2 regions of the Serpentinimonas sp. SSL01 genome follow, and region 1 is predicted to be linked to the other one. Evidence: predicted binding sites of a transcription regulator. Region 1 holds the regulator's gene; the other holds the start of a gene.

Region 1 (11,756 bases):
GAAACTCATGACAGCCTCCGCTTAGCCCAGGGCTCGCTTGACGTTGAGGGTGGCGTTGATCATGCGCTCGAGCTTGGCGGCGTAGCGCGGATCGGTGGCGTAGCCGGCCTCTTGCACCTCACGGGCAAAGGCGTGGGGCGAGTGCAGGTTTTGCATCACTTCGGCGTAGCGCGGGCTGCGCCCGATCAGGCGCGCGTAGTCGCGAAAGGCATCGATCGGGTTATCGTAAGCGCGAAAGCGCTGCACCATGCGCTGCGGCGCGCCGTTGACGTACTCGGTGGTGGTGATCTCGGCCACGCGCCCGCGCCAGCCCGGTGTGGCCTTGATGCCAAAGAGGTTGAAGCTGTCGGAGCCGTCGGCGTTGCGGATCGGGCTGCGGCCCCAGCCGGTCTCGTGCGCGGCCTTGCCGATCATGAAACTGGCCGGGATGCCGCTCTCGCGCTCGACCTGCTGCGCCGCCTGGCGGTGCTGGGCCACGAAGCTGGCTTGGGCTTGGCTCGGGGTGGCAAACGGCGGCCGCGCGGCAACGGCTGCAGCGGGCGCATGGGCCGCTGCCGGGCCGGCGCTGGCAGGCTCCTGCGCGCCCTGGGTTTGCTGCATCAGTTGGCGTTCGATCATTTCACCCAAGCCCCTGGGCAGGCCGGTGAGCTTGACCGCCCATTGCTCGTCGAGCAACTGGCTGCCCAAGCCACCGGCTTCGTCGCCCATCAGTCCGGTACTCATCGTCGCTTCGCGCATGCTCTTGAGCAGTTCGCGCATAAAAAGGGCCTCGAACTGGCGCGCGGTCTCGCGGATGGCGGCGCGGCTGTCGCGCCCGGCCAGCTGGTTGAGTTGGTTGAGCGAGTTGCTGTCGGCGGCCAGCCCGCGCTGCTGCGCCAGCACCAGCGCAGCGCCCGAGGCAGCGGCAGGCTGGGTGTTCATGCTCAGATCACCTCGAGTTCGGCGCGCAGCGAGCCGGCCGCGCGCAAGGCTTGCAGAATCGAGACCAGATCCATCGGCGTGGCCCCCATGGCGTTGAGGGCGCGCACCACCTCGCTGAGTTGGGTGCTGGCGGGCAGTTGGATCAGCGCCCCGCCCTCTTGGCCGATCTGCACCTCGGCCTGTTCGACCACCACCGGTGGCGTGCCGGGCGGGGCAAACGACGGTGGCATGGCCACTTGCGGCGTAACGCGGATGGTGACCGTGAGGTTGCCGTGCGCCACCGCCGCCGGGGCCAGGGTCACGCTCTGGTTCATGACCACCGAGCCGGTGCGCGAATTCACCACCACGCGCGCCGTGGGCGGCGCCAGCTGCAGGGGCAACTGCTCGATATCGGCCAAAAAGGCGACGCGCTCGTTGGGGTCGGTCGGGGCGCGCAGGCGCACCACGCGGCCGTCGAGCGCTTGCGCCGTGCCCGCGCCCTTGGCTTGGTTGATCGACAGCGCCACCCGGCGCGCGGTTTGAAAGTCGGCGGCGTTCAGGTTCAGGTCGATGGTGGTGCCGAGCAAAAAAGGCGTGGGCACGCTGCGCTCCACCTGGCCGCCGTTGGGGATGCGACCCACACTCAAGTGGTTGATCACCACCTGGGCGCCGGCGGCTGCGGCCCCGGCGCCGCCGACGATCAAATTGCCCTGTGCCAAGGCGTAGATCTGGCCATCGACCCCGCGCAAGGGCGTGGTGATGAGGGTGCCGCCGCGCAGCGAGCGCGCATTGCCGATCGACGACACCGTGATATCGATGGCCTGCCCCGGCTGGGCAAAGGCCGGCAGCTGCGCCGTGACCAGCACCGCCGCCACGTTGCGCGGCTGAAAGTTGGCGCCCGGCGGCAGGCTCAGGCCGTGTTGCTCGAGGTAGTTGCGCAGCGACTGCGCGCTAAAGGGCATTTGGGCCGCTTGGTCGCCGGTGCCATCGAGCCCCACCACCAGCCCATAGCCGGTCAGCGGGTTGCTGCGCACGCCCTGCACCGAGGCCACGTCTTGAATGCGCGTGCTGGCGTGCAGTGCGCCAACGGCGACGAACAGCAAACCGACCACCAATGCGGCCGAGCGCAAGAACCCAAACAACCCCAAGCTGCGACCCGCAGTCCCAAGCATCAGACCCGCCACCCGAGACACGGCGGCAACACTGGGCTGGTCGGCTTGTGTTGGGGTAAAACGGTTCATCGTGCGAGCTCCGGTGCGGGGTGTGCGGCTGCAAGCCGAACCCGATGAACCGATTGTGTAAAACTTTAGAACGGCATAAGCGTTAAAAAGAAGCGTGAAAGCCAGCCAAATGTGTGCGCGTCGGCCTGCGCGCCGCGGCCACGCGAGAGCACGCGCACGTTGGCCACCTGAGTGGACTGAACCGTGTTGCCGGGCCGGATGGTGCGCGGATCGACCGTGCCCGAAAACTGCAGCACATCCACGTTTTGGTTCACGCCGATCTGTTTTTCGCCCACCACCACCAGGTGCCCGTTGGGCAGCACCTGCGTCACCACCGCCGTGATGCTGCCGGCAAAGGTGTGGGTGGCTTCGGTCGAGCCGTCGGCGTTGAAGGTGTTTTCGGTCTCGGCCGCAGCATTCAGGCGTCCGAGTTCGCGTGCGCGCGCCAGCGGAAAGGCGGTCACCCCGGCGCTGAGTTCCGAATTGCGGTTGACCGTGGTCGCACTCTCTTGCGTGGCGCTGACGCGTTCGCTGATCTGGATCGTGAGCGCATCGCCCACCAAGCGCGCGCGGTGGTCCTCAAAGCCCGGACGAAAGGTGGCGGCGGCAAACAAGCTGCCGTTGAGCGGTGCCGCCGGTGCGGCCTGCGCCTGCGGGAAGTCGAGGGTGCGCGGCGCCGGCACCAGATCGACCTGGGGCACTTGCGACAGGGTTTCGCAGCCGCTCAAAACCAGCGCGCCCAACAGGGTCACCAGCAGCACCGACCCACGTGGGCCGCTGCGTACGGGTCGTGCAAAATGCACAGCCATGGGCCTGCGCGGCAGTAAGGGATTCATGATGCGTAATCCGGAAGGTCGGCTGGGTTTAAGGGCGCGGTTGCGGAATCGCTTCAACCCGCTTCAAATCTGCGCCAACCGCGCCAGCATCTGGTCCGAGGTCTGGACGGCGCGCGAGTTGAGTTCGTAGGCACGCTGGGTCTGGATCATGGCCACCAGCTCTTGCACCACATTCACGTTGGAACTCTCCAAAAAGCCCTGCAGCACCGGGCCGCGCCCTTCGCTGCCGGGTGCACCCACAGCCGCCTCGCCCGACGCAGCGGTTTCAGTAAACAGATTTTGGCCGCGCGGCTCCAGCCCCGCCGGGTTGATGAAGGTGGCGAGTGTGATCGTACCCGCCGGTTGCGGCGCCGGGTTGGTGCCCACCAGCACCGTCACCTGACCGTCTGCGCCGATGGTGACGCTGCGCGCATCGCGCGGAATGGTCACAGCGCCGATCACTGGCATGCCGCTGTTGTTCACCAAGCGGCCCTCGGCGGTGATCTTGAAGCTGCCGTCGCGCGTGTAGGCGGTGCTGCCGTCGGGCATTTCGATCTGGAAAAAACCGTCGCCGTTGATCGCCACGTCGAGCTGGTTTTCAGTCTTTTGCAAGCTGCCTTGGGTAAAGGTGCGCGCGGTGGCCACGGTGCGCACCCCCAGCCCGAGCTGCAAACCGGTGGGCAGCTCGGCCTGTTCGGCGTTGGGGGCCCCGACCTGACGCAGATTTTGGTAGATCAAGTCTTCGAACATGGCGCTGCTGCGCTTGAAGCCCGTGGTCGAGACGTTGGCCAAGTTGTGCGAAATCACGTCGAGCTGGGTTTGCTGCGCGCGCATGCCGGTGCTGGCGATCTGCAAGGCGTTGATCATGGTGTGCTCCTAGGGTGCAAAGGGCCGGGTTTAGCCCTGCAGGTTCAACAGTCGGGCGGCGGTTTGGTCGTTGCGTTCGGCGTTTTGCAGCATGCGCAGTTGCAGTTCGAACTGGCGCGCCACGCTGATCATGCCGACCATGGCCTCGACCGGGTTCACGTTCGAACCCTCGAGGGCGCCGTCGATCAGCGTGGCCGTGGCGTCTGCCGGCAGCGGGCCGCCGTCGGCGCCGCGGAACAGGCCGTCGTTGCCGCGCACCAGACGCTGCGCCGCGTCGTCGGGCGTGACCAGCTTGAGGCGTCCGAGCGCCTGCGGCGGCTCCTCGCCCACGCGCGCGCTCACCGTGCCGTCGCTGGCGATCATCACCTGGGCGTTGGCCGGCACCGCGATGGGGGCCGCGCCGTCGTCGAGCATCGGCAAGCCGTTGACGCCCACCAGCTGCCCTTGGGCCGACACCTGCAAGGCACCGGCGCGGGTGTAGGCCTCGGTGCCGTCGAGCGCCTGCACAGCAAAAAAGGCACGCCCGGCAGCGGCCACATCGAGGTTGCGCCCGGTCTGGTTGATCGGCCCAGGGGTGTCGAGGTGGCCGGCGGTCGCTTCGAGCGCAAAGGCGCGCGTGCTCGCCCCCTCGCCGCGCAGCGGCACCGAGCGGAAGGTGGACATCTCGGCGCGAAAGCCGTTGGTGCTCACGTTGGCCAGGTTGTGTGTCAGCGCCTGCTTGCGGTGCATGGCCGCGTTGGCCCCCGACAGGGCTAGATAGATCATGCGGTCCATGCTCGGGCTCCTCGGCGTTTAGTGCGCAGCTTGCGGCATCAGCGCATATTGACCAGGGTCTGCAACACCTGGTCCTGCGTGCGGATGGTCTGCGCGTTGGCCTGGTACGAGCGCTGCGCGACCATCATGTTGACCAGCTCTTGGGTCAGTTCGACGTTGGATTCCTCCAGCGCATTTTGGCGCACCAAACCCACTCCGCCTTCTTGCGGACCGCCCAATGTGGGAGGTCCCGATGCAAAGGTCTGCGCCCAGAAGCCGCCATTGATCGGCTGCAAGCCCTGCAAGTTGCGAAAGTTGGCCAAAGCGACCTGGCCTTCGGCGCGCGAAATGCCGTTGGAGTAGCGCGCCATGACCACGCCGTTTTCAGCGATATCGATCGAGGTCAGATCGCCGGCGGCATAACCATCTTGGGTCAGGGCAAAAACACCAAAACGGGAGCCGAACTGGGTCAGGGTGGGGGTGCCGGCAGAGTCTTCCAGAGTGAGGGGAATGGTGAGCGCTGAACTCGGCACGGTGGCGGGAGCGACCGCCGCCGGAATCGTGATGTTCGATATGGCTGAAGAAGCCAACTGACCATTGGCACCAAAAGTCAGGGCGCCGCCGCCTGCCAACAAGCTGTTGCCATTGTCCAAGCTGGCTGCAATTTGCCAGGTGTTGGCGGCCGTTTTAACAAAATAAAGCTGCACGGCAATCGGGCTGCCTTGCGCATCAAACGCATTGAGCGCGGTACCAAAGCGCTTTTGGGACTCCGTCAGGGGGGCTGTCGGAGGCGACTCAATCGCCGCACCCGCGTCGAGGTTGGCCGTGATCTCTATGCCTCGACTCAAGGGGTTGGACCCCGTGATGCCAGAGGCTCGTGGCGGAATCGGCTGCCCGGTGGGCAGCGTCAGGTCTCTGGTCACGGCGCTGGTGCGCTGACCCAACGCGTCGGTGTCAAAACCTTGCAGGCGCGCGCCGGTGTTGGTGACGATAAAACCGTCTTTATCGAGTTTGAACTCACCGTTTCGGGTAAACAGTGGGCTGCCATCGGGGGCATTGACTTGGAAAAACCCGGCCCCGTTGATGGCCAGATCGAGCTGATTGCCGGTTATTTTGAGGTTGCCCTGCGTAAACAGTTGCGCTATCGCGGCCACTTGCACCCCCATGCCGGCGCTGGCTCCGCCAGTCGCGCCCAAAGCGGCGGCATAAACCTCGGCGAACTCGGCCCGGCTGGCTTTCATGCCGGTGGTGTTGGCGTTGGCGATGTTGTGCCCGATCACCTGGAGGTTGCGTGCAGCCGCGTTCAGGCCTGACAAACCGGTTTGAAAACTCATGTCGTGCTCCAATCAATGCTGGGAATATTGTTCATAAAAAGGCCAGCACGTCTTGCTGCTTGAGGGTACTGCCGTCGGCGGCGCGCAGATGCACTTGGCCTTCGATGATGCCGACCGATTCGATGCGCTGGCGCGCCAGCGGCATGGCCGTGAGCGCCTGGCCATTGGCCATGGCGTGCACCTGCATCGAGGCCACGCGCGCCGCATCCACACCTTCGGGCACCCAGTCAAAGTGTTGCAAACCGGCGCCGCGCGGGCCCAGACTGGTGCTGCCCAGCAACTCGCCCGCATGGCCCAGCACATCGACGCGCACGCTGTCGCTGGCTTGGGGCAGGCTGAAACTGCCCTGCACCACGCCGTTGTGCACACTCAGCGCATTGCCCTGGGCCACCACCTGGCGCCCGACCAAGCTGGCGGCCTGCGCCGCTTGCGTCTGGCCAAACTGCTCGGCCAGCGACTTGACGGTTTGGTTGAGCTGCTGGATGCCGGTGACGGTGTTGATCTGCGCCATCTGGCTCGTCATCTGCGCGTTGTCCATGGGGTTGAGCGGGTCTTGGTTGCTCAACTGGGCCACAAATAGCTTGAGAAAACGGTCTTGCGCCGCTTGCGGATCGGTGGCCTGGCCTTGCGCGCCGCCTTTGGCGTTGTAGGCGTCGATCTCGGTGCGGCTCAGGGCAGACATAAACATGGCGAGGCTCCGGTGTGCGCTTATTGGCCCATCTGCAGCGTGCGCAGCAGCAGGTGTTTGGCGGTGTTCATGACTTCGACGTTGTTCTGGTACGAGCGCGAAGCCGAGATCATATTGACCATTTCTTCGACCGGGTTGACGTTCGAGTGCGTCACGTAGCCCTCGCCGTCGGCGTTGGGGTGCTGCGGGTTAAACACGCGCCGGTTGGGTACCTGGCTTTCGATCACGTCTTGCACCCGCACCCCTTGCGAAGCCGGGTTGTTGCCCATGGGCACGGTCTGAAAAACCACCTGGCGCGCGCGGTAGGCCTGCCCATCGGGCCCGGCCACGGCGTCGGCGTTGGCCAAGTTGCTGGCCACGGTGTTGAGGCGCTGTGACTGGGCGCTGATGGCGCTGCCCGAGACGCTGAAAATGGTGAACATCGACACGATGGTGCTCCTTTACTGGCCTTGGATGGCACTGAGCATGGTGCGCACGTGGCCGTTGATGAAGCGCAGCGTGGACTCGTACTGCACCGCGTTGTGGATGAAGTTGGCGCGCTGCTGGTCTAGGTCCACGGTGTTGCCGTCGAGGCTGGGTTGGGTCTGGACGCTGTACTGCACGCGGTTGCGATCCGGTACGTCGGCCAGGGTTGCAGACGTGCGCAGGTGGCGGGCGTCGCCGCCGGTGAGCACTGGCATGGCCCCGGCGCGCAACTCGGGGCCGCGCGAGCGCACGCTGTCCATCGCTTGGCGAAAATCGAAGTCGCGCGCCACAAAGCCGGGCGTGTCAGCATTGGCAATGTTGCTGGCCAACACCTGCTGGCGGTGGGCCCGCAACTGCAGCGCGTCCGAGAAGAACTCGAGACGCCGGGTCAGTGGCTCAAACATCTTGCGCTCCTGCGGCTTGCGGTTGGGGGGCGCTTGCAGCGAATTCGGCCCCGATGCCGCGATTGTGGAAAACTTGAGCCCTTGTTAAGCCTTGAATAAGCGGCCCATTGGCCGGCTATTTCCGCTCAACCCGCACCCACGACTGGGCTACAGTGCTGCGACACCGTCCATACCCACACCTGCCCCCATGCGCCCGAACCCACTCTGCCCCTGCCAAAGGCCGCAGCGCAGCCGCGTGCGGCATGCTGCCCTGCTGCTGGGGTGGGTATTGGCGCTCGCAATGGGCTTGAGCGGTGCCGCCGCCTCCACCCAGCCCAGCCCTGCACACCAGGCCTGGTCGCAACAGACTGAGCGCTGGATCAACGAACAGCTGATCGCCCAAGCCAGCTCCGACTTGCCCTTGCGCCCCGAGGTGGTGGTTGGGCGCTTCGACAGCCGTCTGCAATTGGCCCCATGCGCTCGCGTCGAACCCTTTATGCCCAACAACACGCGGCTCTGGGGCCGCACCCGCATCGGGCTGCGCTGCGTGCAAGGCCCGGTGGCTTGGACGGTGTTTTTGCCCATCGAGGTGCGCGCCTGGGGCCCGGCTTGGGTCATCCGCCAGCCAGTGCGAGCCGGTACCACCTTGACCCAGTCCGACTTAGAGCTCACCGAGATCGACTGGGCCGCGCACCCCTCGCCACCGCTGACCCGCTCCGAGCAATGGCTGGGCCTGGCGGCGGTCAGCGCGCTGCAACCTGGGCAAGTGCTGCGCAACGGCATGGTGCGCGCACCGCAAATGTTTGCCTCGGGCAGCCAAGTAAAATTGCAACTCGATGGCGCGGGCTTTACACTAAGCGCCAGTGGTACCGCGCTCAGCCACGGGGTGCTCGGCCAAGCGGTGCGGGTGCGGCTACCGAATCGGCAAATCGTGAACGGGGTGGTCATCAACGCCGACACAGTCGCTGTACGCCTGTGACACCAGCGCCATAGCCAGAACCGCAAAAAAAGGTTAAAGTCGGGCTTCATTCGGCCGATAAGGCTCTCAAGTGCCCCTCTTATCTGGGGGTTTGGAGCGCGTCATGAACGTCAATCACCTCACCGACAAGCCTGCTGCAGTTAGTCCGTCCACGCGAATGTTGGATCGGGCAGCCGTGCCCGCTCAGGCGGTTGGCAGCACCGGGTCCGCAACCGCGGCCAGTGTCGAGGTGCGGCTTTCGGCCGTGACCCAGACCATGACCAATAACGTGGCGCGCTCCGGCGCCGACGTTTTCAACGCCGAAAAGGTGCAGGCCATGCGCAGCGCAATCCAAAACGGTTCGTTTTCGGTCAACGCCGAAGCCATCGCCGATCAGGTGCTGGTTCAGGCGCGTGAAATGCTCGGCGTGGCGGCCTCTGCACCCCGCTCTGAAACCGGCTCTGCCCCCATGCGATGAGCAACCCGGGTTTGGTGCGCAAGCCCCCGCCCACCCCTGCTGGCGACCCCGGTTGGCGCGCGGCACTTGAGACCTTGACGGCCTTGCGCGGGGCTGTTGCTGCGGTGCAGCGCTTGGCGCTGGAATCTATAGATGGCGAAAACGCGGATGCCTTGGTTGCTGCCGTCGCAGAACTGAACCGGTCTATGGCCCACCACCTGCCGCTGCTGCAGAAAACCGCCACGCAGGGCGCGGCCGTACCTGCTGAGGTTGCATTGCAATTGCAGCGCCTAGGCGCCGATATCCAGCAAATCAGCCAGACCAACACCCGCCTGTCGGCACAAGCGCAGCGTGCGCTTGATGTGCTTTTCCCAGCCGACGCCGTCAAAGCCTATAGCCGCTTGGCTGGGCGCGCCAGCCCTTTCGCCTCGAGCAACGGGGCAGCATCGGGCTACTTCAAAACCTGAAACACCGAAGCTGTTTGGGCCCGCGTGCTTTAGTGGGCACGAAGCCGGGCCCGCAGCCGGGCGATCGACTGGCTGTGCAACTGGCTCACGCGCGACTCGGTCACACCCAATACGGCAGCGATCTCTTTGAGGTTCATGTCATGTTCGTAATACATGCTCATCACGTGCTGCTCGCGCTCGGGCAGTTTGTTGATGCCCTCGACCAAGGCCGCACGCATGCGCTGCACGCTCAACTGAGCCTGTGGGTTGGCACCTTCGTCCGCGGGCAGAAAGCGGTCGAGAAACGGCTCGTCTTCCGTCCCGCCGGTCAAGTCCTCGAGATAGACCAGCTGCGAGCCGCGCACCCGGCCCAGCATCTCCTGGTATTCGGGCAGCGACAGCCCGAGCTCGAGCGCGATCTCGGATTCACGCGGCGCCCGCTGCAGGCGCTGTTCCAGCCGTTGCACCGCCGCCTCGATGTCTTTTTGTTGCTTGCGCGAGCTGCGTGAGAGCCAGTCGCCGTCGCGCAACTCGTCGAGCATGGCGCCACGGATGCGCTGGCTGGCAAAGGTCTCGAATTGCACCCCTTGCGCCGGGTCGTAGCGCGTCAGGGCTTCGTTGAGACCGATCATCCCAACCTGGATCAGGTCATCGATATCGACGCTGGCGGGCAGTCGCGCCATCAAATGATGCGCCAAACGGAGCACCAAAGGGCTATGGCGTCTGAGTTGGGCATCGCGGTCAAGCGTGCCTTTGGCGGTGTACATCAGAAACTGAGCGGGTCTGGTCGGCTGAAAGCGCGAAAAACTGGTGTGAAAAGGAATGTACATGGGGTTGTCTCACGCTATCTTGCAGCACCAACGCCGTTTCCAGAACCCGTTGCATGCAGGATTCGCCAGCCGCTGGGTCCAAGACACCCCGCTGACGATCATACCCGAGTGGCCACACCGCTGGCCTCAGACCCAGGTGACGCAAAGCCTGCTGACGCAGTGTTCGAACCGGATCTGGCTCTATGCCTCGATCCCAATTCGCAGACTGGCTCGCGGCTAGGTCGGCATCGGGCAGCCACAGCACCAGCGCCTGCAGGGCCGCCACCTGCCACAACACCTTGATGGCGTTGTAGGCACTCACCAAGCTCGCCGGGGCCGCATTGAGCAGCACCAGCGGGCGCGCCTGGGTATCGGCCAACCGCACCGCCCACGCCTCCAGCGGGGCCTGCCAGAGCAACACCCCAGATTCGGGCAGCGCCTGCTCCGACTGCTCCAGCCAAACGCTCGACTTGGAAAGCGCGCCACCGGTCTCGGGCATGCCATCGAGCGGCAGCACGCTTAAGCCCAAATTCATCAAACCGTCTTCGAGCCGCAGCAGTGCCGCCTGCGCCAGCGCCGGGTCGGGGTTGTGCACCACCGGCAACAAGCGCTTGGGGGGCTGCAAGTGCAGGGCCGCGAGCCCTGTGGCTTGGTCGAAGCCGGATTCAAACATGGCGGCCATCCAAAGGCACCCGCACCTGGCCCGATTCGGTAAAGTAGAAGGGCAGCTCGGCCTCTTTGGGGTCAAAAGACGATTTGCTGCTGGTGGCCATTGATAAACGCACCAGCGTCGGGGCATCAGGGCGCTGCCAGTCCTCTGGCACGCGCTGACCCGTGCTCAGGCCGCGCAGCACCAGCTGGTGCCGGATCAAGGTGTCGAGCGCCGGCCCGAGCTTCGCGGCTTCATCGAGTTTGGACAAAATCACGCCGTGTAGGCCGCTGCCCACGTAGGCGTGCACCACCTCGTCGAGCGTGTCGCCGTGGGCGCCGGCGTTGAGCACCAGCAGTTTTTTGATGCTGGGTGAGTCCAGCAGCTCCATCATCTCGGCGATGCGTGGGTCTTTTTGCCCAAGCCCGGCGGTGTCGATGATCACCATGCGCTTGTTGGCCAGCAGCTCGAGCAAGTCTTGCAGCGCCGCGCGGTCGTGCGCCAGGTGCGCCACCACGCCCAGCATGCGGGCATAGGAGCGCAGCTGCTCGTAGCCGGCCACGCGGTAGCTGTCGAGCGTGATCAGGCCGACGCTGCTGGGCCCATAGGTCTGCACGCACTGCGCCGCCAACTTGGCGGCGGTGGTGGTTTTGCCCACTCCGGTGGCTCCCACCAGCGCAAACACCCCGCCCTCGTCGCACAGCTGGCCCGCTTCGCGGTGGGTGCGCAGGTTGCGCGCCAACACCTCTTGCGTCCAGCGAAAGGCCTCGGCAGGAGCGTAGCGCTCGGGCAGGCGCTCCATCACGGCGCGCGCCACCGTGGGCGAGTAACCGCAGCGGATGAGTTTGAGCAGCAGACCGGCCTCGATCGGGTTTTGCTTGGCCTGACCGAGCCAAGCCAAGGTGCTCAGGCGCTCTTCCATCAGCGTTTGCAGCTTGTCGATTTGCTCGGTCAGGCGCGCAGCGGCATTGGGCGTGGCTTCAGCCTTGGGAATTTTGGGCGCTTCGGGCGC
Region 2 (11,756 bases), 850 kb from region 1:
TGCGACTTCAATCTGCGACACGTCCAACACTTTGGTGACACCTCGACCACTGAAACTATCTACCGGCTTCACAAGAAGTGGGTACTTCAGGCCGCTTACATCAATTGGCGCGTCGCCATTTTGCCAGTTGGCACGCGGTGCAGGAAGGCTGTATTGCTGAGTAAATAGTCTAAATTTGTTTTTGTTGTGGATTATTGATGCCACATCAAAACCATCAAAACCTGAGTAGCCCCATTGCTTGGCAAACCAAGCGCACGACATGTATGAATAATCGTTGCAGGTGGGTACAATGTAATCGAACTTTTCTGATTCTACTAATCGCAGAAGCGCATCGCGGTTTGAATAGTCAATATAGAACGATGCGTCCGAATATTGATGGCAAGGGTCTGACTTTAGGCGGCCACATACTGACACATGAATTCCTCTTTTTTTTAAAAGAAAAAAAATGGGGGCTGCACTAAAACTGCTGCCAACTAAAAGTGCGCGCTTCATGTGTTCGTCTTTAGTTAGATTGATTTGAAATCATTAGATAGCCACCGGCTCCCACTTCTTGTTTTTTCCGGCCAAAGCAATTGCCTCTAGCAGCTTGAGGCCTTCAATTGACTCTGATGCGCCAAAAACATATTCGCCAAATACTGTTTCGCCAGTACGCTTGAAATTCAAAAGTGCGTCGGCTATATCATAATAGTAGTTGGAGAAAGCTTCAATAAATCCGGCAGGATGTCCTGCTTTAAATCGCTGGTAGCGAGCTTTGTTGGCAATTTGAACCTCCTGTGATGAGCGATCAATAATATATTTCGTACCTTTGTTGTTGGCGTATTGTAGATGCTCGGGATTTTCTTGTAACCATTCCACGGCCCCCTTGTCGCCAAATATCCTAAGACGCAGTCCGTTTCGATATCCTAATGCTGCCTTGCTGAACCAGATTCCGCAATGGATTCCATCAGAGTAACGCACCAAGCATTGTGCGCTGTCTATGACATTCGGGAAATTTCCATTGGATGAGGACATGGCAGCTACATCTACCGGTTTTGCGCCAAATAGAAAGCGAGCCAGCATATGCAAATGTACTGCGAGATCTAGGTATAAAGTTGGTACATCGCCGTCATGCAGGCGCCATGGTTGCGGTTTTAAAGGGGTTCCGTCCTCAGCGACTCTCGCGAAGCCTTCTTGGGGCATCTCCATTTGAACCTGTTGGATTCTGCCAAGCATTCCTGATGAAATCATGCTCTTTAGCTCTCGAATCATTGGATAGCCAGTATAGTTGTACGTTACAGCGAGAAATCCATTTTTTTCTAATAGTTTTTCTTGAATTTTAATTGCTTCGGTGGATGTTGTTGTGAGAGCTTTTTCGCATATAACTGGAATTTTTGCTTCAAGACAAGCCATCACCTGTTGCCAATGTTGGTCTTGAGGGGTTGCAATAATTACAGCGTCAAGACTCCCTATTTCATGCTCGAGCAGCTCTGTTAAATTGGTGTAAGCTCTATGTTGATCAACCCCATAATGAGATGCTGTTGCTTTACACTTGTTATAATCTCTGCTGAAGCTCCCAGCAATCAAATCATATCTCTGATCGATGGCGATAGCTGCACGATGCGTGCGTCCTACTGCCGAATCAAAACCCCCTCCGACCATGGCAACTTTAATTATATTATTAGGATTGACTATGAGGTCCATTGTTGTTTCATCCTATACAGTTTGTTTTGGTTTGAAATTCTAAGAAAGTGTTGTTTTTTTACAGGCGAGGAAGTTGCTCTGTGCTGGGTCTTAGAGCGGTCGGACTGTGCATAAGCTCTTTTAGAGTATGTATTATGCGCTGGCTTTGAAGTGTGGTCTGGTGCGGCCCAATCGGCAAACTTAAAACTTGCTCGGCGCTTATTGATGCTATGGGCAACTCGTAACGGCTTAAGCCCTTGAGACCATAGGCTTGTTGTTGAAATGGCGGTATTGGATAGTGGATTTGTGTCGCTACATCCTGTTCTTTGAGTTTGCTTGCGATTTGATCGCGTAATGGGTGTCGCACCACAAACAAATGCCAAACCGGATCGGCCCATTCAGGAACAGTTGGTAATATCAGGCCTGATTGCTCCAGATGGTCAAGATAGTATTTGGCTGTGGCTTTGCGGCGGTCGTTCCAGGCATCCAAGTGCTTGAGTTTGACATTGAGAATTGCTGCTTGCATCGGGTCGAGTCGGCTATTGATGCCGTGAACTTCGTTGATGTATTTAACCCGTGAGCCATAATTGCGCAGCACCCGAAGTCGGTCAGCCAGTTCTGGGTCGTTGGTGGTGACAGCACCGGCGTCACCTAGGGCGCCTAGGTTTTTGCTTGGATAAAAGCTCCAGGCTACTGCATCGCCATGTGAACCGATCCGGGTTCCCTTGTAGCGCGCTCCATGCGCTTGGGCTGCGTCTTCTAGCACACGCAAACCGTGGGCTTTGGCTATGGTTAGAATCGGATCAAGGTCCGCAGGCTGTCCGTACAAGTGCACCGGTAGGATAACCTTGGTTTTTTTGCTGATGGCAGCTTCAATCCGCGAGGGATCGATGTTGTAGGTGCGCTCGTCGGGCTCCACAGGTATAGGAATGGCACCGCACTGGCTGACTGCAAGCCACGTGGCAATATAGGTGTTGCTTGGTACAATAACCTCGTCGCCTGCACCTACGCCCATGGCCAGCAATGTAAGATACAGCGCGTCTAAACCGTTGGCGACGCCTACTCCTTCGTTTGCGCCGCAGTAGGTGGCAAAATGGCTTTCAAAGCTGCTTAGCTCTGGGCCCAATATGTAGTGGCCGCTGTTCAGAACGCGCTCAATCGCCAGATCGATCTCAGCCTTGAGCTCGAGGTAGCTGGCGCGTAAGTCTAGAAATGGAACTTGCATTAGCTTGCCCATTTGGCACGCATATAATCTGCGTAGTCACGATAGTAGTCGTTTTCATCGAAATTGTGCGAAGCCAGCACCAGGCATACTGAATTGGTCGAAAAGTTATCCATTCCACCCCATATCATAGGGCAAATATACAGCCCGTAATAAGATCGACACAAGTGAAACCGCTTCTTCTCCCGGCCATCACTTAGCTCTATGTCAAAGCTCCCAGAGATTGCCACGATCAGTTGAGAAAGATTCTTGTGCGCATGACCACCGCGCTCAGCACCGCCGGGTACATCGTAGAGATAAAAGACTCGTCTGATGTCAAACGGTATGTGCTTTGAGCCTTCAATGACCGACAGATTGCCACGCGGATCATTGATTTTAGGTAATTCGATGATTTTGCAATCTTCAATGCTCATGGCTACTCCACTCGTTCAGATTGAATCGTGTTTTCCAGATTGGATTGTGTGCTCTGGGCAAACAGCGCCTCAAACCAGCGCTGCTCTAGGCCGCGCAAGGCGTAGTGGCGCCGTACCCACTGGTGCAAGGCTGCACCTAAGCGCGCGCGCTCATCGGGCTGGTCGATGAGGCGGCGCAGCGCGGCGCGCCAGTCGTCGAGGCTGGCGCAGTGCAGCACTGGTGGCGCGTCGGTGTGGTAGGTGGCGACGTCGGAGCACGCCACCGCCCAGCCCATGGCGCCGTACTCAAGCAGGCGCAGGTTGCTCTTGCAGCGGTTAAACAGGTTGTCTTCGAGCGGTGCGATCGCAATGTCCAGCCCCAAGCTGGCCATTTTGGCCGGGTAGTCGGCGATGGAGACGAAGCCGTGAAATTCTTTGAGGTGGGGTCGGATGCCGTCGGTGCACATACCCATGAACACCCAATCGACCTCGTGTGCAAACTCGGCCACGATGGGCTCAATCTGTTCCAGGTCGCCCTGGTGCTGGCCAGCCCCTACCCAGCCCACGCGCAGCCGCGCTCCCGGCGGGTTGCGCTTGGGCTCGAGCCCGAACCACTGCGTATCGAGGCTGTTGGGCACCAACCGCACATCGCTCAGGTATTGCCCATAGTGCTGTTGCAGCGCTGCTGTGGTGACGATCAGGCGGTCGCTGGCACGCAGGGCTTGTACCATGCGCTGGTGCCCTTCGCGGCTCTGGAACACGCGGTTGGGGTGCTTGTCGGGCACTTCGCCTAGCAGGTCATCGACCATCTGCACGATGGGTATGCTCGGGGCAGCGCTTTTGAAGTGGCGCACTTGGCTGAGCTGGGCGTCGTCCACCGAGTGTTGCAGCACCAGCAGGTCGGGTTCGGCGCGGCGCAGCTCGAGCGGCTGCAGCACCCGGCTGGCCCCTTTGGGCATGGGCATGACGACGCAGCTTTGCACCAGCCCAGCGTCTTGCAACGCGTTGAGCGGCTCGACCACCCGGTACTGGCCGGCCCCGCTGCGCAGCGGCAGCGCCAGCACCCGCGGTCGGTCGCGCCGCTGCGGGTTCCAGTCGATCACGATGTGCGCTTCGATGTCAAAAGGTTTGAACAGCGACAACTGCCGGTTGTAATTGGGGTCGTGCGCCAGCTCGGCCGCCCAGTCGGCGAGCATCTGCTGGCGTTCGGCCAGTTCTTGGTCCATTAAGCGCACGCGGTCGTGGATGTCGTGGCGGCGCTGCTCGAGCGTTTTGCCGCCGTGGTGCACCCAGTTGCTCAAGGGCGTCCAGACGTGGCGCAGCCCGAGCGCGCCCAAACGCAGGCACAAGTCGAGCACTGGCAAGTAGAGCGGGTAGCGCTCGGCGCGCAGACCACCCACGCGCTCCCAGTGCGCTTTGCGCAGCACAAAGCAGTGGCCGGCCACGGCGCTGCAGTCTTGCGTCAGCTGCAGGCGCGAATAGACCCCGGCTTCGTCTAGCCACTGTTGCTCGCCACAGTAGCTCGCGGCCAGCCCTTGGATGCCCAGAAAGACCGGGCCGCCCACCACCTTGGGGTCGCGCTCTTTGCTTGAGAGCAGGCGCGGCGCCACCAGACCGACGTCGCTTTGCTGCGCTATGGCGACCAGCCGTGCCAGCCAGCCGGCGTGCAGCGCTTCGGTGTCGTCGTCGCAGACCAGCACAAACTCGCCGCTGGCGCGCGCCACGCCGGCGTTGAGCGCGGTGGCATGCTGGTACTCGCCATCGGGCAGGGTGATGCAGTGCAGGGGCACGCTCACCACACCCTCGCTAGCGCGCGCCACTTCGTCGGCCTGCGCCTGCTGGCAGACCACGATCACTTCGTGCAGCGGCAGGTCGTCGAGCTTGGCGGTGGCTTGCAGAAGGCAGCGCAGATAGCCGGTTTGCAAGCCGCTGGGCACCACCAGCGACACCAGCGGCTGGCCCTGCAGCGCGTGCTCGGGCAACCAGGTGCCCAAGCGCGGCAGGGGCTGCAGGCGCGTGGCCACGGCGGGTACGAGCAGGGCCTGGGCGGCGTCGAACTCGCGCGCTTCTTCGGCTGCTGTGGTGGCGCCAGGCGCGGCGTGCGCCAGCACGGTGCTGATGTGGCCAAGCGCCGCGCGACCGTGCTGCTGCAGCAGCGCCAGCGCCGCTGCGTACAGCTCGGCACTCGGCAACGGCGCGCCGAGTTGCTGCCAAGTGTGGGTGTGCACTGCCACGGCTGGGCCGAGGTAGTTGATGCAACGCAGCAGCTCAATGTTGGCGTCGGGCTTGAAAAAAGGGTAGCGCTGCTGCTCGTCGGGATGGGCTTGGTCTTCGTCGGCGTAGATGAGCCGGGCTTGGGGGAACTGCGCAGGTGCTAGGCCCCATTCCATCAGGGCTTGGGGGCTCAACTGCGTGCCGCTGCGCAGCAGCAGCGTCCAGGCGCTGGGAAGCTCGAGGGCCGCCAAAGAGCCGCCAGCCGCTAGCTGGTGCCAAACCACGCCGGGGGCGTCGGCCAAGGCCGCCGGAGCCGGCTCGTGCGCCACGATGTGCAACTGCGCCGGCTGGCCCAGGCACAGGCCTAGGCTGTCGAGCGTGTCGGCCAGTGCGTCGATGCTGGCACCGCGCTGGTCGATAAGCACGCTCAGCGGCTGCACCCGTCCGGCAGCAAGGTGTTCGGCGTAAATCTCGGCGTCGATCTCGCGCAGCGTGCTGCGCTGGCACCACTGGGCGTATTGTTTGTGCACGGCCTGCCAATGCAGACGGTCGGCGCGTGCGGCCAAATCGGCGGCTTGGGTGTAGGCGCCGGGCAGGCGGTCGATGGTGGCTTGGGGCCAAGCGCGCTCAAAGGGCAGGGCGCTGGCGGCGGCTTGGGTGGTTTCGATGAAGCGCAGCACGTCTTGGCGCCAGTTGGCCATGCGCTGGGCGTATTCACTTGCAAAAAGTTGCACGGTGTCGTGTGCGCGTTGCACATCGGCCGGGTCTTCGCCCCAAGACTGGCCGCTCTGGCCCCAGTAGTTGAAGATCGGTTCAAATTTGGGTAAATTTTGCTCGTTGGGCAAATGCACCACCGGGCAGCCACAGAGGCGGGCTTCAAGCGTGGCGGTTGTGCCTTCGTAGGTGTACAGCACCTTAGCGCGACGGTACAGGGCCGCTGTTTCGGCGAGCGTTTTGGGTTTTTTTGGTGAGATTTCGACGGCGTCAGGGCCAAAATCGCGCACTTTGCCGGTGTAGCGGTTGTAGTAGTACAGCACCAAATCTCGCGGCGTCTGCTCGGGCGCAGGGCAAAACAGCGTGGTATCAATGGTCGGGAGTTCTAAGGTGGGCGCGCCCGGATAGAAATAGGGGTTATAAGCAAAGATCAGAGTGCTAGGGTCAAAGGTTTTGGGCCCCTGCCCAAAAACACCGGGGTAATACATGACAAAGCGCACGGCCAAACCCAACTCTAGGGAATGACTGGCCGACACCTCTGGATAGACCACGATCGGCACTTGGCGCGCCTGCCAGTGCGCCCGCTGGATGGCGGGGGTGAGTTGCGGCGTCCACAGCGCACCATGGGTGCGCGCCGCTGTGATGAAAGCAGGGTAGCCGAGCTGGTTAAGCAGGCTGCACAATTCGTGCAGCAATCGCACGCCCGCTGAGCTTTCAGCATGATCGGGGGCGACGATGTAATAAGGGTGAGCCGAAACGCGGTAGCACGATGCACCATTGGGCAGATCGAGCAGGCGTGGCAGGACTGTTTTATCCATAAATGCGTGCATCCAAACAATAAGCCTGAGGCCCACGCACACTGCGCATCAACCCAGTGTCCTCAAGGCCCCCCCAGTGGGCGAGAAAACCGCAGCCCCCCGTCAGCCCTGCAGCAACCGCAACACGCCCTGGGGCAGCTGGTTGGCCTGGGCAATCATAGCAGTGCCAGCCTGCTGCAAGATTTGCGCACGGCTCAGGTTGGAGGTCTCGGCGGCAAAGTCGGCGTCCATGATGCGACCGCGGGCGGCAGACTGGTTCTCGACAGCGGTGCGCAAGAAGTTGATGGCGTTTTCGAACCGGCTCTGCACCGCGCCCAGGGTGGCACGGGTGGCGTTGATGGTAGACAGCGCCGTGTCAAGCGCCGAGAGCACGTCAGAATTGTTCGCGTTCGTCGTGGTGTCCAGACCCGTGGCCCCGCCACCATCTTGCGTCACTCCTGACATATCACCGGTAGCATTATTGATATTGAGGGCCGAACCAGCGATGGTGATGGTCTGGCCCGAGTTGGCGCCCACTTGGAAGGCGAAATCGGTGTCGGTGGTAAAAAGGCTGGTGCCGTTGAACTGCACCGCGCTGATGGTGCGGTTGACCTCGTTGCGCAACTGGGTGAACTCTTGGTTCAGGGCACCCAAATCGCCGGTGGTGTTGGTGGAGTTGATGGCCTGCACCGCGAGCTCACGCATGCGCTGCAGCATGTCGCCAATCACCGCCAAGCCGCCTTCGGCCACTTGAGCCATGGAAATGCCGTCGTTGGCGTTGCGGATGGCCACGTTCATGCCGCGCACCTGGGTGTTCATGCGGTCGGCGATGGCCAAACCAGCGGCGTCATCGCGGGCGCTGTTGACACGCAGGCCCGATGAGAGCCGCTGCATCGAGACGGCGAGCGAGTTTTGCGTGGTGATCGCGTTTCGCTGGGCAGTGAGCGAATTGACGTTGGTGTTGATGGTCATGGCCATGAAAGCTCTCCAAGAAAAGGATCGACGGGCGTTATCAATCCACTCGGCAGGAGCTGCTTTTTAGGGCGCTGTGCAGGCTCACCGGGTGATGGCCGAATTGTTCATCCGGTGCAAAAAAACAAAACCCCGATAAACGGGGCAATGGTTGGGCTTAACGGGCGTTTAAGCGCCGCCGGGCTTAAAGCGCGCCCTGTGGGCAGCTGCAACCACACAGGCGCGGTGGGCTCAGCGTGTCAGCTGGTGTTGCGGTTCCACTGCGCCAGCTGCTGGGACACAAAACTGCCCAAGCCGTTGATGGCGCCCAGCGAGTTGTCGAGCCGGCTGTACTGCGCCAACAGGTTGGCGCGGGTGCGCACCAGGCGCTCTTCCATCTGTTCGATGCGGTCTTGCTTGCGCTCGGCGCTGGCTTGCAAGGCGGTGTTGCGCCCGCTCACGGCGCCTTGGATGCCGTTGGCGGCCATGGCAAAGTCGCGCAAGCGCCGTGCCACGCCGCCGGCGTTGTCTGCGCCGGCGGTGTCGGTGAGCAGGCTGCGCAAGGCGGCTGGGTTTTGCAGCGCGGCGTCGAGCCGCGTGGCGTTGCTGCTCAGGCTGCCGTCGCGCTGCAGTTGCAGCCCCATGTCGCTCAAGCGGCCCAGGGCCGCACCCGTGGGCCCGCCCGGGCTGCCCACCATCTGGCGCAGCATGTTTTGCAGCCCGATGGCGGTTGAGTCGCCTTGCAATGGGCCGTTGTTGCTTCCGCCCGGGTCCACCCGGGTGAGCTCGGCCAGGGTGGCGCTGATGCGGTTGAAGGCGGTGCGAAAGTTCTCGATCGCTTCGCGCACCACGGTGTGGTTGGCTTGCACGCTCACCTGCACAGCCGTGGCTGCGCTGCCGGGCAGGCTGGCGGTGGTGGTGGCCTGCAGGTTGAGCGTGACGCCGGGCACCGGGTCGCGCACGGTGTTGGTGGGCGAGTTGAGCGCGATGCCGTCGATGCTGAACTGGGCGTCGAGCGCATCCTGCGTGCGGCTCATGCCCACCAAGGCGGTGCCGCTGTGAAAGTGATTGAAGCTGCCCAGTGCGCTCGTGCCGTCGGTCACGGCGGCGCCGCCGGCGTTGAGTGCACGCACCTCAAAACCAGCCGCCGCGCCCGTGTTGCTGCCGCGCAACAAGAGCTGCTCTTGGCCGCCGCTGCGCACCACGATGGCGCTCACGCCGGCATTGGCCGTGTTGTTGATGCGGCTGGCCAGGGTGCTCAGGGTGTCGCCGGCCTGCACCGCCACCGCCACCGGCGCGCCGCCGGCAAAGCTGTTGCCATTCCAGGTGCCGGTGCGTATTTCGAGCGTACCGGCTTCGCCTATGGGGCTGTCGGCGGCGCGCGCACTGGTGACCGTGCCTTGGGTTTGCGCCAAGCGCGCCACCTGCACGGCAAAGCTGCCGGTCAGGGCCGTGGCCGTGGCGCTGCCGCTCACGGTGTTGTTGTTGGAGGTATTGAAGCTGCGTGTGCCCCACAAGCCGGGGTCGAGCAGGCGGCTGGCGGCATCTTGCAGGCCGGCGAGGTCGGCGCGCACGCGGGCGTAAGCCGAAATGCGCGTTTGCAAGCCGCTGGCTTGGGCTTGCAGCTGCTGGATAGGCCGGCGCTCGAGCGCCACCAACTGGTTGACGATGGCGTTGACATCGAGGCCGCTGCCAATGCCGGGCGATGAGAGGGCCATGATGAACTCCTAAGGGGGATGGAGGCGGAGGTGACAAACCGCAATCTGCCCTTTATAGCAGGGAGCGCCAAAAATGAAAAGCCAAAAAACCGGTGCCGATTGCGCAATTTCGGCCACACCGGCACCAAGCAACAAGGCCAAGGCCGGCACGGGGGTGCCGTGCAGAGCTTGGCCTTGCGGCAGGGCGCCGCTGCCCGTGCGCCCCGCGCTGCTTAGGACTTTAGCGCAGCAGGGCCAGCACGCCTTGTGGCAACTGGTTGGCTTGGGCGATCATGGCGGTGCCTGCTTGTTGCAAGATTTGGGCGCGGCTCAGGTTCGCGGTCTCGGAGGCAAAGTCGGCGTCCATGATGCGTCCGCGGGCAGCTGCCTGGTTCTCGACCGACGAGCGCAAGAAGTTGACCGTGTTCTCAAAACGGCTCTGCACCGCACCCAAGGTGGCGCGGGTGGCGTTGATGGTAGACAGCGCCGTGTCGAGCGCCGAGAGCACGTCAGAATTGTTCGCGTTCGTCGTGGTGTCCAGACCCGAGGCCACGCCAGTGCTTTGCGTCACTCCTGACATACCACCGGCTTCAGCGTTGATATTGAGGTCCGCACCAGCGATGGTGATGGTCTGGCCCGAGTTGGCGCCCACTTGGAAATCGAAGTTGTTGGTGGTGGTAAAAAGGCTGGTGCCGTTGAACTGCACCGCGCTGATGGTGCGGTTGACCTCGTCGCGCAACTGGGTGAACTCTTGGTTTAGGGCACCCAAATCGCCGGTGGTGTTGGTGGAGTTGATGGCCTGCACCGAGAGCTCGCGCATGCGTTGCAGCATGTCGCCAATCACCGCCAAGCCGCCTTCGGCGGTTTGCGCTAGCGAGATGCCGTCGTTGGCGTTGCGGATGGCCACGTTCATGCCGCGCACTTGGGTGTTCATGCGGTCGGCGATGGCCAAACCAGCGGCGTCGTCGCGGGCGCTGTTGACGCGCAAGCCCGATGAGAGCCGCTGCATCGAAGTGGCGAGCGAATTCTGGGTGGCGATCGTGTTGCGCTGGGCAGTGAGCGAATTGACGTTGGTGTTGATGGTCATGGCCATGATGCAGCTCCTAGGAAGCAGTTACGAATCACCCCGGCAGAGCCGGAGGGTCAAAACCAACCCCATGCTGGCTTGACGACGAACCCTTGTGCAAGTCCGTTATGTAGGTTTTCGGGTGTGAGCGCGTAAACTTGAGTGCGCAATTGCAAATATTCTTGCGCCCAGCACAGCTTGCAGCCAGAATTTGAATCTGCCACCGCTCGACCCCGCCACCGCCCCAGGAGCCCCGTGCCATGCCCCCTCTGCCCGCCCGCAAGCCGCACATCAGCCCCGAAGATTACCTGGTGGGCGAGCGCCAGAGCGAATGGCGCCACGAGCACATCAACGGTCAAGTCTATGCCATGGTGGGCGCCACCGACCGGCATAACCTGATCGTCAACGCCCTAGCGGTGGCCCTGACCCCACCCGCTTTGCTGGCATGATTGGGGCATGAATTCGCTGCGCGTTGCCACCTACAACATCCACAAGGGCGTACAAGGCCTAGGCCCGGCGCGCCGGCTCGAAATCCACAACCTGGTGCACGCGGTCGAGCAGTTCGACGCCGATCTGGTCTGCCTGCAAGAGGTGCGCGGCGTCAACCGCAAGATGCAGCGCGCCTTTGCCCATTGGCCCGCGGGCGACCAAGCCAACTTTTTGGCGCCCGAGGGCTACGAGGCCGTTTACCGCAGCAACGTGATCACGCGCCACGGCGAGCACGGCAACGCGCTGTTAAGCCGCTGGCCGGTGCTGGGCCACGGCCACCACGACGTGACCGACCTGCGCTTCGAGCGCCGCGGCATGCTGCACGTCACGCTGCAGGTGCAGCAGCGCCCGGTGCATGTGGTGGTGGTGCACCTGAGCCTGATCCCGGCCAGCCGCGCGCGCCAGGTGCAGGCGCTGGGGCGCTTTGTGCAGCAGCACGTGCCAGACCACGAGGCGCTGGTGGTGGCGGGCGACTTCAACGACTGGGACCAGCGCCTGCACAAGCCCATGGCGCTGTTGGGCCTGCACACCTTCGAGGACATCCGCCTGCCCACC

Evidence for each region. Region 1 encodes FliA, which starts transcription of late flagellar genes. Its sites were predicted from a motif close to CTAAAGTTTNNNNNNNNNNNGCCGNTA; they were not measured.
Region 2: a site for FliA is predicted at 10,849-10,875, ahead of ACVMK0_RS06245 (flagellin N-terminal helical domain-containing protein). Genes of this name have one in related genera too.

Annotation. Positions count from the first base shown of each region.
Region 1 is NZ_CM150487.1:462,933-474,688, reverse strand. It holds gene flgK (flagellar hook-associated protein FlgK) at 1-9, opposite strand, end outside; gene flgJ (flagellar assembly peptidoglycan hydrolase FlgJ) at 22-921, opposite strand; gene ACVMK0_RS02220 (flagellar basal body P-ring protein FlgI) at 924-2,072, opposite strand; gene ACVMK0_RS02215 (flagellar basal body L-ring protein FlgH) at 2,207-2,929, opposite strand; gene flgG (flagellar basal-body rod protein FlgG) at 3,020-3,802, opposite strand; gene ACVMK0_RS02205 (flagellar basal body rod protein FlgF) at 3,833-4,576, opposite strand; gene flgE (flagellar hook protein FlgE) at 4,615-5,889, opposite strand; gene ACVMK0_RS02195 (flagellar hook assembly protein FlgD) at 5,921-6,577, opposite strand; gene flgC (flagellar basal body rod protein FlgC) at 6,598-7,005, opposite strand; gene flgB (flagellar basal body rod protein FlgB) at 7,018-7,446, opposite strand; gene flgA (flagellar basal body P-ring formation chaperone FlgA) at 7,634-8,404, shown strand; gene flgM (flagellar biosynthesis anti-sigma factor FlgM) at 8,508-8,861, shown strand; gene ACVMK0_RS02170 (hypothetical protein) at 8,858-9,307, shown strand; gene ACVMK0_RS02165 (RNA polymerase sigma factor FliA) at 9,337-10,053, opposite strand; gene ACVMK0_RS02160 (hypothetical protein) at 10,028-10,768, opposite strand; gene flhF (flagellar biosynthesis protein FlhF) at 10,761-11,756, opposite strand, start outside.
Region 2 is NZ_CM150487.1:1,311,733-1,323,488, reverse strand. It holds gene ACVMK0_RS06280 (ATP-grasp domain-containing protein) at 1-492, opposite strand, end outside; gene ACVMK0_RS06275 (Gfo/Idh/MocA family protein) at 526-1,680, opposite strand; gene ACVMK0_RS06270 (DegT/DnrJ/EryC1/StrS family aminotransferase) at 1,739-2,884, opposite strand; gene ACVMK0_RS06265 (sugar 3,4-ketoisomerase) at 2,884-3,294, opposite strand; gene ACVMK0_RS06260 (glycosyltransferase) at 3,297-7,019, opposite strand; gene ACVMK0_RS06255 (flagellin N-terminal helical domain-containing protein) at 7,122-7,976, opposite strand; gene fliD (flagellar filament capping protein FliD) at 8,210-9,667, opposite strand; gene ACVMK0_RS06245 (flagellin N-terminal helical domain-containing protein) at 9,888-10,739, opposite strand; gene ACVMK0_RS06240 (hypothetical protein) at 10,973-11,161, shown strand; gene ACVMK0_RS06235 (endonuclease/exonuclease/phosphatase family protein) at 11,169-11,756, shown strand, end outside.